DNA from 2 places in the Pseudoalteromonas sp. SR41-7 genome. Region 1 is predicted to be linked to the other one. Evidence: predicted binding sites of a transcription regulator. Region 1 holds the regulator's gene; the other holds the start of a gene.
The links. The regulator sigma-54, encoded in region 1, starts transcription at its own class of promoters, with help from an activator protein. The targets are predictions, from matches to a motif close to GTTGGCACGNNNNTNGNNT.
Positions count from the first base shown of each region.

Region 2: a site for sigma-54 is predicted at 1,095-1,113, ahead of H5092_RS04050 (BON domain-containing protein). Genes of this name have one in related genera too.

Region 1 is NZ_JACJEF010000001.1:475,403-481,931, forward strand. Features, by position in the region: gene lptC (LPS export ABC transporter periplasmic protein LptC) at 1-527, shown strand, start outside; gene lptA (lipopolysaccharide transport periplasmic protein LptA) at 517-1,062, shown strand; gene lptB (LPS export ABC transporter ATP-binding protein) at 1,059-1,784, shown strand; gene H5092_RS02215 (RNA polymerase factor sigma-54) at 1,854-3,353, shown strand; gene hpf (ribosome hibernation promoting factor) at 3,380-3,667, shown strand; gene ptsN (PTS IIA-like nitrogen regulatory protein PtsN) at 3,672-4,124, shown strand; gene rapZ (RNase adapter RapZ) at 4,143-4,988, shown strand; gene H5092_RS02235 (HPr family phosphocarrier protein) at 5,031-5,303, shown strand; gene mgtE (magnesium transporter) at 5,435-6,529, shown strand, end outside.
Region 2 is NZ_JACJEF010000002.1:288,585-295,113, reverse strand. Features, by position in the region: gene srmB (ATP-dependent RNA helicase SrmB) at 1-913, shown strand, start outside; gene H5092_RS04050 (BON domain-containing protein) at 1,187-1,507, shown strand; gene H5092_RS04045 (mechanosensitive ion channel family protein) at 2,083-3,039, opposite strand; gene yaaA (peroxide stress protein YaaA) at 3,160-3,939, opposite strand; gene tal (transaldolase) at 4,165-5,115, shown strand; gene H5092_RS04030 (DUF3545 family protein) at 5,329-5,517, shown strand; gene ung (uracil-DNA glycosylase) at 5,605-6,267, opposite strand; gene H5092_RS04020 (cobalamin-binding protein) at 6,264-6,529, opposite strand, start outside.

The sequences.
Region 1 (6,529 bases):
TTTTATTCATTAGCTGTATGGTTTGGCTTTGGTACCCTTATTTTACACAAACAAATATTGTGCCTCAGGCTGAGCCTGAAGTTGTTGCTAAGCCTGATTACATAGCTATTGAGCTCAAACAGACAGCCTATGATGAGCAAGGTAAAATTAGCCACAAAGTCACTGCGGCTAAAATGGAGCTATACCAGCAATTAGGTTTCACGTTTTTTGAAAAACCCATTTTTACTTTATATAACGAGCAACAAACGTGGCAAATAAATGCAGACGAAGCAACATTATATGAAGATAAACAATTAATTTTAGAAGGTAATGTGGTTGCCAAAAATTTAACCGATAACGCCATGATAGACAAAATCAATGCTGATAATATTCAGGTTGATATAAAGTTATTAACAATGCGTTCGGAGCAACCCGTCATTATCACTGGACCCAATTTAAAAATCACCGGTAAAGGCCTAGAAGCCGACTTGAAAACCGAAGTGATAAAACTAATTAACCATACGCGAACCATATATTATGACCAATAAAATATTAAAATCACTTATAATTCCTACACTTATACTAGCGTTTAATAGTAGTGCTGCAGAGCAAAACACGCAACCTGCTGCCAATCAGATTTCAATAAGTGCCGACAAGCAAGAAGGTCAATTGAAAGCTAATGTGGGTATTTTTGAGAAAAACGTTGAGATTATTCACGGTAATCGCCGCATTACAGCCGATCGCCTCGAAGTACACAAACGTGATGAACTTGGTGATAATAAACAATTATTAATTGCCACAGGTAGCCCTGCGCACTTTGAAGAAAAGCAATCAGACGGCACGACTATGAGCGCCAGTGCTGACGAAGTACGTTATGATGTATCTAAGCGTTTTTTAACGCTTGTTGGTAATGCACAAGTATCGCAAGCCGGACAAAAAATAAATGCTAAAAGCATTACCTACGACATAGAGCAGCAGCTCATCAGTGCCGAAAAAGATGAAAACTCAACTGACCGCGTTCACACAATTTTAGTACCGATCGAAACTAAAAAAAGTAAAAAAGGCGATAAAGGTCAACCATGAGCACATTAAAAGCAGAACTATTGGCAAAAAGCTATAAAGGTCGTGAAGTTGTAAAAAACGTCGGCCTTGAAGTACAAGCTGGCAGTATAGTTGGCTTACTTGGCCCTAACGGTGCTGGTAAAACAACGACTTTTTATATGATTGTAGGGCTTGTTCCTAGCGACAAAGGTAAAATATCTATTGATGATAACGATATTACTCTTTTACCTATGCATAGTCGTGCTAGATTAGGCATAGGCTACTTACCACAAGAGTCATCGATTTTTAGAAAGCTGACTGTTTATCAAAACTTAATGGCCATTTTAGAAACGCGCAAAGAACTAAATAAACAAGCCAGAGAAGACACGCTCAATAACTTATTAGATGAATTTAGCATACAACACATTCGTGATAGCCAAGGTATGGCATTATCGGGGGGAGAACGTCGTCGTGTAGAAATAGCACGAGCGCTGGCAGCAGATCCTAAATTTATATTACTGGATGAACCGTTTGCCGGTGTTGACCCTATTTCGGTATTAGATATAAAGAAAATAATAGAACATCTTAAAAATCGTGGGATTGGTGTATTAATTACCGACCATAACGTAAGAGAGACCCTTGATGTTTGTGAAAAAGCCTACATTGTTTCTCATGGGGAGCTGATTGCATCAGGTACTCCAGAACACGTATTAAATGATAAAACAGTACGCGATGTTTACTTAGGCGAGCAATTTAGGCTGTAACATTTACGCCATGTCTTTAAGCATCTGCTAGTATTAATTATAACAACATAAAAGGATTGTTAGAGATACATGAGGCAATCACTACAGCTGCGCATGGGCCAGCAACTTACAATGACTCCACAGTTGCAACAAGCTATTCGTTTGTTGCAACTCAGTACATTGGATCTCCAGCAAGAAATACAAGAAGCTCTCGACAGTAATCCACTATTAGAGGTTGAAGAGGCAGACTATTCCGAAGACGCTGCTGGTAAAAACGAGCAAAAAGCTGATACCGATGACATAACTGTTAGCGCATCTGCTGATGATGCTCCGAGCGAATACGAACAAGATACTGGTGAAGCACTTGCAAAAGACACGCTAAGTGACGACATGGCTATGGATGTCAGTTGGGATGAGTACATGAGTGCCGCTCCTGCAGCCTCATCAGGTCCAATGCCTGAAGACGAATCAATATACCAAGGCGCCTCTACTGAAACGCTCCATGAGTATTTAATGTGGCAATTACAACTAACGCCATTTAGCCCTACAGACGAAGCTATTGCTATTGCTATTGTAGAAGCTGTCGATGATTCAGGTATTTTAACACTAAGCTGCGAAGAGATTTTAGAAAGCTTTAATCAAGAAAACGAAGATGATAACGAAGTCGAACTTGATGAAATTGAAGCGGTATTAAAACGCATCCAACTGTTTGATCCTGTTGGTATTGCTGCACGTAGTTTACAAGAGTGTTTGTGTATTCAGCTTAATCAATTTGATAAAGAAACACCTTATATTAATGAAACGAAAATGATTTTAACCGAGCATATTGATCTATTAGCAGCTCGCGACTATCGTACATTAATGAAAAAAACTAAGCTCAAAGAAGAAGAGCTTAAAGAAGTAATGACACTAATACATACTCTCAACCCAAAACCTGCAGATACTATTGTAAGGGAAGAATCTGAGTATGTTATTCCTGATGTGTCAGTTAAAAAAATTAAAGGCCGCTGGGTTGTCGAATTAAACCCAGATAGCATGCCTAAAATTCGTGTTAATAGCCAATACGCAGCAATGTCTCGCACTGTAAAATCAAGTGGCGACAGCCAGTTTATTCGCTCACATTTACAAGAAGCTAAATGGTTTATTAAAAGCTTAGAAAGTAGAAACGACACGCTATTAAAAGTTACTAATTGTATTGTTAAGCAACAACAAGGCTTTTTTGAACATGGCCCTGAAGCCATGAAACCAATGGTTTTAAATGATGTTGCTGAAATGGTAGAAATGCACGAATCGACAATTTCTCGCGTAACTACTCAAAAGTACATGCATACACCCCGTGGTATATTTGAGCTTAAATATTTTTTCTCAAGCCATGTAAGTACTGAAAACGGTGGTGAATGTTCATCTACAGCAATACGTGCGCTTATCCGAAAATTAATCGCAGCAGAAAACTCAGCAAAACCATTGAGTGATAGCAAAATAGCGGATATATTGGCTGAGCAAGGAATTAAAGTAGCGAGACGTACAATCGCAAAATACCGCGAATCTCTTGCTATTCCACCGTCAAATCAGCGTAAAAGTCTGATTTAAGACGCTAAACTAAGAGGGTAATGCTTATGCAACTAAACTTAACTGGTCGTCACGTAGAATTAACCGATTCACTAAGAGACTATATTAATACTAAATTTGCGAAGCTTGAAAGACACTCTGATCATATTAATAATGTTCATGTCATTCTCGATGTAGAAAAATTAAATCAAAAAGCAGAAGCCACAATACACGTAAGCGGTGCTGAGCTATTTGCCTCTACAGAACATCAAGATATGTATGCCGCTATTGACTCGTTGATCGACAAGCTCGATCGCCAAGTAATCAAACACAAAGAGAAGCTTGCTCGACACTAATATGATGAAATTAAGTTCACTTATATGCCAGGACTGCAGCAAAGCTGCGGTCCTTTTTAATAGCAAAAAAAGAATTTTAGAGTTCATTAGCGAACTTGCTCACGACAAACTTCCGTATTTACCGCAACAAGATATTCTTAATGCTTTAATGAGCAGAGAGAAATTAGGTAGTACAGGTATAGGGCGTGGCATTGCTATTCCTCATGGAAGAATGAGCGGTGCAGAAGAGCCTTTGGCTTTAGTGCTCGTTAGCGAAACTCCAATAAACTTTGATGCAATCGATAATCGCCCTGTTGATATTTTTGTCGCACTCATCGTACCAGATGGCGATAACCAGCAGCACTTAAAGACTCTAGCAACCATTGCTGATAAACTAAACAACAAAGATTTTTGTAAACAGTTACGCAGTGCAAAATCTGATACTGAGCTTTACCAAGTTATTGTCGATCAATCATAGTTTTATAAAGGGTGTTAAATGGAGTTAATTATCATAAGCGGCCGTTCTGGTTCTGGAAAGTCGGTTGCTTTGCGCGTTGTAGAAGATTTAGGTTATTATTGCGTAGATAATATTCCAGTAAACCTACTTCCTTCATTAGTTCGCAGTGTATCTGATAGCTACGATAAAATTGCTGTTAGCATTGATGTGCGCAACATCCCTAAAGAACAAGATGAATTTAACGATATTCTTGAATACTTACCAGGCTTTGCAAACCCTACGTTATTTTATTTAGATAGCGACGATCAGACATTGATCAAACGTTTTTCTGAAACACGCAGATTACACCCACTATCAATAGACTCGTTGCCCCTTGATTTAGCCATCAAAAAAGAAAAAGAATTACTTGATGTATTAACCACTCGCGCCGACTTTATGATAGATACGACTGATTTAAGTGTTCATCAACTCGCTGAATCTATTCGTGAAAAGATTTTAGGTAAAAAAGATAAGCAACTGATTGTCACATTTGAATCATTTGGCTTTAAACACGGTATACCAAAAGAAGCAGACTACGTATTTGATGCACGCTTTTTACCAAATCCACACTGGGAACCAGAGTTGAAGCCTTTAAATGGGTTAGATCAACCGGTTAAAGACTATTTAGCTAATCACAGCATAGTGCAAAAATTCACATGGCAAATTCAAACATTTGTACAAACGTGGTTACCGCATTTAGAAAGAAATAACCGCAGTTATTTAACCATTGCTATTGGGTGTACAGGCGGGCAACATCGCTCTGTGTATTTAGCGCAAACTATCGGTGAAAGTTTTGCAATGACACATCCCAATGTAAAAATTCGCCATCGCGAGCAAGAAAAATAATATAGCTGAATAATCACCTGTTCAGCTTAGGTAGAGTAAGTTATGCATTGTGAAGATACCTTTTTAATAAAAAACAAATTAGGCTTACACGCCAGAGCAGCTACTGTGCTTGCGCAATTAGCAGTACAATTTGATGCGACAATCACATTATTCCAAGATGACAAAGAAGCAGCAGGCGATAGCGTACTTGCATTAATGTTACTTGAAAGTAGCCAAGGAAAAGAAGTTAAAGTTGTTTGTAAAGGCCCTGATTCTGAGCAAGCTTTACACGCTGTTGGAGAATTAATAGCACAACGCTTTAATGAACAAGAATAATCTGTTTTATAAAAACAATATTCGCATTACTAGTGCTTCAATTAAAACAGATATATAAAATAAATAGGTTAGTAACGCCAGTTAACTCACCTCCCCCCATAAAGTAATATAACAATTTATAAAGGACGCCAATGCCAGAAGCTTTTGAACAAGATTATCCACTACAGCAACTAAAGCAGGTGACGAAGTCACTCAATAGTGGTCAATTTGTTCAAGTTAGGCGCATGCTCGCAAAAACGGCTCCTTGTGATACCGCATTATTATTAGAATCATCACCGCATAAAATTCGCCGACTGCTTTGGCAATTGGTCGATCCTGATGTGCAGGGTGATGTTCTTGAAGAATTATCTGAAGATGTTCGTTTAGGCATTATTGCCCAAATGGAACCTAAGCACATTGCCGCCGCAACTGAAGACATGGGCCACGATGACTTAGGTGAAGTATTACGTAGCCTGCCAGATACCGTCTATAAAGACGTTGTTAGCGCGATGGACATTCAAGACCGTGAACGTGCCACGCAAGCACTGTCATATCAAGAGCGTTCAGCAGGTGCGCTAATGAACACCGATACGGTGACCATTCGCCCTGATGTAACACTCGATGTTGTACTTCGTTATATTAGACTGCGTGGTGAGTTACCAGAGGGTACAGATGATTTATATGTTGTTGATAAACATAACTGCTTTATAGGCGCTTTATCGCTGAGTACATTATTAACTAATCCGCCAGAAAAAATTGTCCGCGATTTAATGGATGAAGATTGTGAGTCTATCCCAATCTCAATGGATGAAAGTGAAGTAGCGCAATTATTTGAGCGTCATAATTGGATATCGGCCCCAGTGGTGGACGATAACGACCAACTCCTCGGTCGTGTTACTATCGATGACATCGTTGATGTAATCCGAGAAGATGCCGAGCATAGCTTATTAAGCCTAGCCGGTCTTGATGATGAAGAGGATACATTCGCGCCAGTACTAAAAAGCTCTAAAAAACGCTCAGTTTGGCTAGGAGTTAACTTACTAACCGCACTTGCAGCTGCTTTTGTAGCTAGCTTTTTTGAAGGCACTTTAGATGTTCTCCCTATTTTGGCTGTGCTTAACGGTATTGTCCCTTCTATGGGTGGTGTTGCTGGTAGCCAATCATTAACGCTTGTTATCCGTGGTATTGCAGTAGGTCATATAAACCAAACAAACCAACGTTTCTTGATGATGAAAGAACTGGCCATT
Region 2 (6,529 bases), on a different contig from region 1:
TGTAGTAACAGGCGGTATTAACTACGGCACGCATAAAGAAATTTTCGAAAAAAATAACGATATTTTAATCGCCACACCAGGTCGATTAATGGAATACCTAGAAACCGAAAACTTTCATGCTGAACACGTAGAAATGCTTATTATCGATGAAGCAGATCGCATGTTAGACATGGGTTTCAAAAAAGAAATGAGCCGTATTTGTGACGAAGCTAAAAATCGTCGCCAATGTTTTTTATTCTCAGCAACACTCGAAGGTGACAGCGTAGAAAGGTTTGCTGAAAAAACATTAAACGACCCTGCACTGCTTGAAGCTGAATCGTCACGTAAAGAAAAAGCTAAAATTCACCAGTGGGTACATTTAGCCGATGACTATCATCATAAACTAGAGCTTTTAGTAAATACCTTAAATGGTCCAGACGTGACTAAAGCAATTGTATTTGTTAAAACCCGTGAGCGTTTAGAAACACTGATTGGCGAGCTAACCAATAATGGCGTTAAAGCAGCTTGGTTACGCGGCGAAATGCCACAAGACAAACGTATGAAAGCCATGGAAAACTTCCACAGTGGTAAAACACGTATCTTAATTGCTACCGACGTAGCTGCACGTGGTATTGACGTATCTGACATCAGCCACGTTATTAACTTTGATATGCCGCGCACTGCCGACGTATACGTACACCGTATTGGTCGTACTGGCCGTGCTGGTAAAAAAGGGATTGCAATATCGTTAGTTGAAGCACACGACATTGGTATTTTGTATAAAGTAGAGCGCTACGTTGAACAAAAACTAAAACGCCGTGTAATTAAAGGTGTTGAGCCACAGCATAAAGAAGCTAAGCCACCGGCTAAAAAGCGTAAAGATCCAGTAAAAATGAAAGCCAAGAAAAAGGCCAAGGTTAAAAAGAAAAAGTAACCTAACATATTTTTATTCTAAGCCGACTTTTGTCGGCTTTTTTAATGCAAGCCTTACAGGCTCTGGTGTTTGTACCTGTTACATATGTAACCCAAGCATGTAACTCATACTCATTTAAATGTAATTTTTGCCCACCTTAATTCCCACTTAATAAAATTACCTTATATTTCATAGCGTTAATATTGGCACCGAAATTGTAACTACAAAGATAACCTAGCCGATGGAATTTCCATTTTGTGGCTGCACTATTCACCGTAATGTAAGGATTAAGTTATGAACCGCTTCAAGTTAACTATCGCTTTAGTATCATTTTGTTGTTTATTTTTATTAGCTTGCGCTACAAAGGTAAGTGCAGCAACCAATATGGCCGTAGTAAGCAGTGTAGCCACTCAACCTAACCTACAACAAACTATCACCAACACCCTACGAACTAACCCTAACCTAGCGTTAAGTGATATTCGTGTGCAGGTAAAAAATGGTGAAGTAGATTTATACGGTGAAGCACAAACTGGTTTTCAGCGCGCACTAGCTCAAAAATTTCTAGAAAATATAGATGGGGTTAAAATCATTCGTAACAAAATTAGCGTTATTTAATACGCACCACAAAACCTATTTGTATAACTAATTCATAAGCGCGGCTTGTTACTCCAACACAAGCTGCGCTTTTTTATATTCTGTTTTAAGGCAAATTTTGCAGCTGTGAAGAAGATAAAATAAAGCCTAAGCAATACGATTATTCCTCCCCCTAAAACGATAGCTCACACTTATACTTAAGAAGATAGATTTAGAATTGACGCTAGCGTGTTTGTCTTTGCTCTTTTAACCCTTAAGTTAACCCAATTGATACTGAAAAAGCTTACACAGATTCTTTAGCCGACCTAACGGGCTTAAAAAGGATGATTTATTTAGTTATTGAAATAGATGAGAGCGTTTTTTCAGAGTGTGCGGCAAGGCAGTAAAAAAATCGTTGGGTAAACACTAATCTTACTTGTTAATACTCCCATGGCCAAACGCAACTAATCTGAATTGATATTCAATAAACACAAAACTAGGTATTTAAACTTTTAGCTAATAATCCATTTATAAAAAAGCGCAATTTTACTCTGTAAAATTGCGCTGTTGGTAAGTAACTATTTCCCAATGCTTTTGCCTAATGAGTTTTAACTAAATTACTCACTTTGGCTAGAGTCAGCACCGTCGCTACTGTCTTTATTGGATGACTGCTGGCTTATTTTATCGCTTATCATGGCATCGAGTTTCTCACCGCCTTTAATACCAAAATCTAAAGTACGAATTGGGAAAGGAATACTAATATCAGCTTCGTCTAATGCTTGCTTAACGGCAACAACACCTTTGTGGCGTACCGTCATAAAGTCAGGCTCGCCTGGGTATTTAATCCAAAACCACACCAGTAAGTTAATGCTGCTGTCGCCAAAACCTTCAGCGTATACAGCGGTTTCGTCTTTACGTATTACAAAGTCAAATTCGTTAATTTTATCGACTATAACGTCTTTTGCTTTTTCTATGTCGTCGCCATACGAAATACCTACGGGTACTTCTATACGTCTTATACCTAGCGTGGTGTAATTTTTTAGTACATTTCTAAATAAGACTTTGTTTGGTACAAGTATTAGTTGCCCGTAAAAGCTCTCTATTAGCGTGTTACGTAGGTTTATAGAATGCACCGAACCAAACACATCATCGGTTTCTATTACATCACCTGTTTTAAATGGCTTACGTACACCCATTGCTATACCTGCAATTAGGTTTTCGGTCATGTCTTGAAACGCAAAACCAATGGCTAAACCCACAATACCCGCACCAGCAAGTAGCGAAGTAACAGTGCCTTTTAAGCCAACAAAATCGAGCGCTATAAATAAACCTATGCACAACACAATAACTTTAAATATTGACGCCATTAAGTCAGCAATTTGCGTTGAATCGAGAGAGCGGCGCAACACGTTTTTCATCAGCTTGCCAGCAAAGCGCGCCAATATTGAAAATACTATGGCAATTACAATTGCCACTATAAAATTAGGGATATGGCTGATAACAACATCAAACCACCCTCCGAGCTTTTCCTCTATTAGTTTTTCGGCTTCGCCAACTGACGGAATACTGATCATTTTGTTTGCACCTATTTAATTAATAATCTCATTAATATTAGATATAGTTGCAAATATAACGCCAGTATCAAAAAAGCCATGCAATGCATGGCTTTTCAATTGTTTATTTAAGCTTATGACCTAATTTTGTTCGTCACGCATAAATACCGGCTCAAGCTCTTTAACTGTTGCCTCAGGGCTAAAGTAATAACCCGCCACAGTAAACTCTTTAAGTTGGCTTAATTGCGTTACTTTATTTTCGATAATGTAGCGCGCCATCATGCCGCGTGCTTTTTTAGCGTAAAAGCTAATTACCTTGTATTGACCGTTTTTACAGTCTTTAAAGTGTGGGGTAATAATTTGTGCATTTAATGCTTTTTTATCTACCGCTTTAAAGTATTCGTTTGAAGCAAGGTTAACTAAGTATTGCGCGTCTTGTGCTTTTAATACGTCGTTTAGTTTGTTCGCTATTACGCTGCCCCAAAACTCGTATAAGTTTTTGCCACGCGAGTTTTCAAGCTTGGTGCCCATTTCAAGACGGTAAGCTTGCATTAAATCAAGTGGTTTTAATAAGCCGTATAAGCCAGAAAGGATACGTAAATGGTTTTGTGCGTAATCAAGCTCGCTAGCTTTAAGCGTGCTTGCATCTAAACCGCCGTATACATCGCCATTAAAGGCAAGCACTGCTTGTTTAGCATTACTTTGTGTAAACGGCTGTGCCCACTCACTAAAGCGTGCTGCGTTAAGCCCAGATAGCTTATCGCTAATTTTCATTAAACTGCCAATTTGCGCTGGTGTTAGTTCACGGCATACTTTCATGAGCTCTTCGCTGTGCTCTAGTAATTCAGGCTGAGTGAACTTGTCTGTTGCGGGTGGCGTTTCGTAATCAAGATTTTTTGCAGGTGAAATAACAGTGATCATAGTTAGCTATTGACTTGTAATTTATTTAGTGTCAATTTCAACATTAAATGAAACGAAAAGCACGTTTTGTTTAAATAAATCCTCTCTTAATAACCCATGCATTGCCGTTTTTCTATTGATAAGGACATAAGACCTATCAAGCATTGTCACACTGTTGCAGTATGGATTGTATATATTAAGAGTGATTAGATTTTTCTTTTAACTTGCTTGGAATGAGGAAAGCAAATGACTTCAGCTCTACAAAGGCTAAAACAACATTCATCTATCGTAGCCGACACTGGTGATATTGAAGCTATTAAAAAGCATCAACCAGAAGATGCAACTACAAACCCGTCGCTTTTATTAAAAGCGAGCGAGATTGAAGCATATAAGCCTTACCTAGATAAAGCTTGGAGCTATGCAAAAGAAACCGAGCAAGAGCCAGCTAAACAACTTGAACTAGCATGTGATTACTTTGCCGTGTTACTTGGTAAAGAAATTAGTGAGATTGTTCCTGGTTATATTTCTACTGAAGTAGATGCACGCCTTTCGTTTAATACGCAAGCGACTATTGATAAAGCACATACCCTACTTAGCCTTTACGAAAAAGAAGGTGTAAGCAAAGATAAAATTTTAATCAAAGTAGCGTCTACGTGGGAAGGCATTAAAGCCGCTGAGCAGCTAGAAAAAGAAGGTACTAAATGTAACCTTACTTTATTATTTAGCGATGCCCAAGCTCGCGCATGTGCCGATGCAAACGTATTTCTAATTTCGCCATTTGTTGGTCGTATTTTAGATTGGCATGTTGCTAACGGTATGGAAAAACCAACCGATCCGCTACAAGATCCAGGTGTTCAGTCTGTACGCAGCATTTTTGAATTTTACAAACGCCATGACTACAAAACAGTTGTGATGGGTGCAAGTTTCCGTAATACAGGCGAAATTATTGCACTTACAGGTTGTGACAAGCTAACTATTAGCCCTAATCTTTTAGAAGATTTAGGTAACCTTGAAGGCGCACAGGAATACTTGCTAGAAACAGATATTCCTAAAGAGCCAAAACCAGAACCACTTACAGAAGCGCAGTTCCGTTGGTTACATAACCAAGATGCTATGGCTACTGAAAAACTGGCTGAAGGTATTCGCTCTTTTGCTGATGCACAAGAACAACTAGAAGCGCGTTTTAAAGCAATGTAATTTGCTATAATCGTGTTTTAGAAAACGTCGCAATAGCGGCGTTTTTTTATGCCTAAAATTGGCTACTTCTCTATTTAACCTTCATATAATCTTCGTATAAACCTTCATCAATTAATCACACTTATGTAACATAACTGTCACTTTTTTATTCTATTTTAACTAGGCCTGTGGTATAGGTATTCTTGAGGTCAATAAAATCAATAGGAGAAGTTCATGGATAGCCTAAACGATATATTAGAGATATTAGAAGGACCAGATACAACAAGAAAAACCTCTCAAAAAAATAAAAAAAGAAAATGGCGTGAAATAGAAGCAATAAAAGACAAACAGCGCCTACGTAAAGAACTACAAGAACTAGACTACTTTACAGACAGTATTGCAATTGATGAGCTCGATTTTTAATTCAATACGCCCCAACTAAACAAAAAGGCTTCCAGAATCTGGAAGCCTTTTTTAATGGTTTAAACAATTTGAGTTCTTTAGAATAAATTAGATTTGCCAGTTAATTAGCTTATCTTTTTGGGCTTGCAATAACTCATTCGTTTGTGAGAAATGCTTACAACCAAAAAAGCCTCTATGCGCCGAAAGCGGCGATGGGTGCGGCCCTTTTAAAACATGATGGCGAGCGCTATCTATGCCTTTACCTTTTTTTTGTGCATGTGCCCCCCATAAAATAAATACCACACCTTCGCAGTGCTTATTAATATGGGCAATTACATTATCGGTAAATTGCTCCCATCCTAAATGCTTATGTGAATGCGCTTGCCCTTGCTCCACGGTCAATACTGTATTGAGTAAAAACACGCCCTGATCTGCCCAGCTTTGCAGGTAACCATGCTCAGGAATAATAAACCCGCTGATATCGACAGCTAACTCTTTGTACATATTTTTAAGCGACGGTGGCAGCTTTTTTACATCAGGCAATACCGAAAAACACAAGCCATGCGCTTGCCCTTCCCCGTGGTATGGGTCTTGTCCTAAAATTACAACGCGGATGTCATTAAGTGCGGTGGCATCAAAAGCACTAAATACTTGAGCTTCAGGCGGGTAAACAGCAACACCTTCATTGCGGCGATTAGCCACATACTCTAACGTTTGCTGCATGTAAGGTTGCTGTAATTCACTTTCTAAAAATGTAGCCCAATTGCTCATTGTGTACTCTTAATCTGTTTACGTGATGCGTCTATTTTAACACACATATCCGCGAGTCCATCTAGCATGCGCGGAGTAAAACGATGTAATAAATCGGCATTTACGCTAATAAATTGATCATTTTTAACTGCTGGTACTTCTGGCCACTTTTGCCAATTAACAACCGGCTGTGGTGTTTTTGATTTTTCATCAGGGATAATAATAACTTGCGGCTTAGTAACAATAACATTTTCGATACTAATTTGCGGATAATCTGTAACGC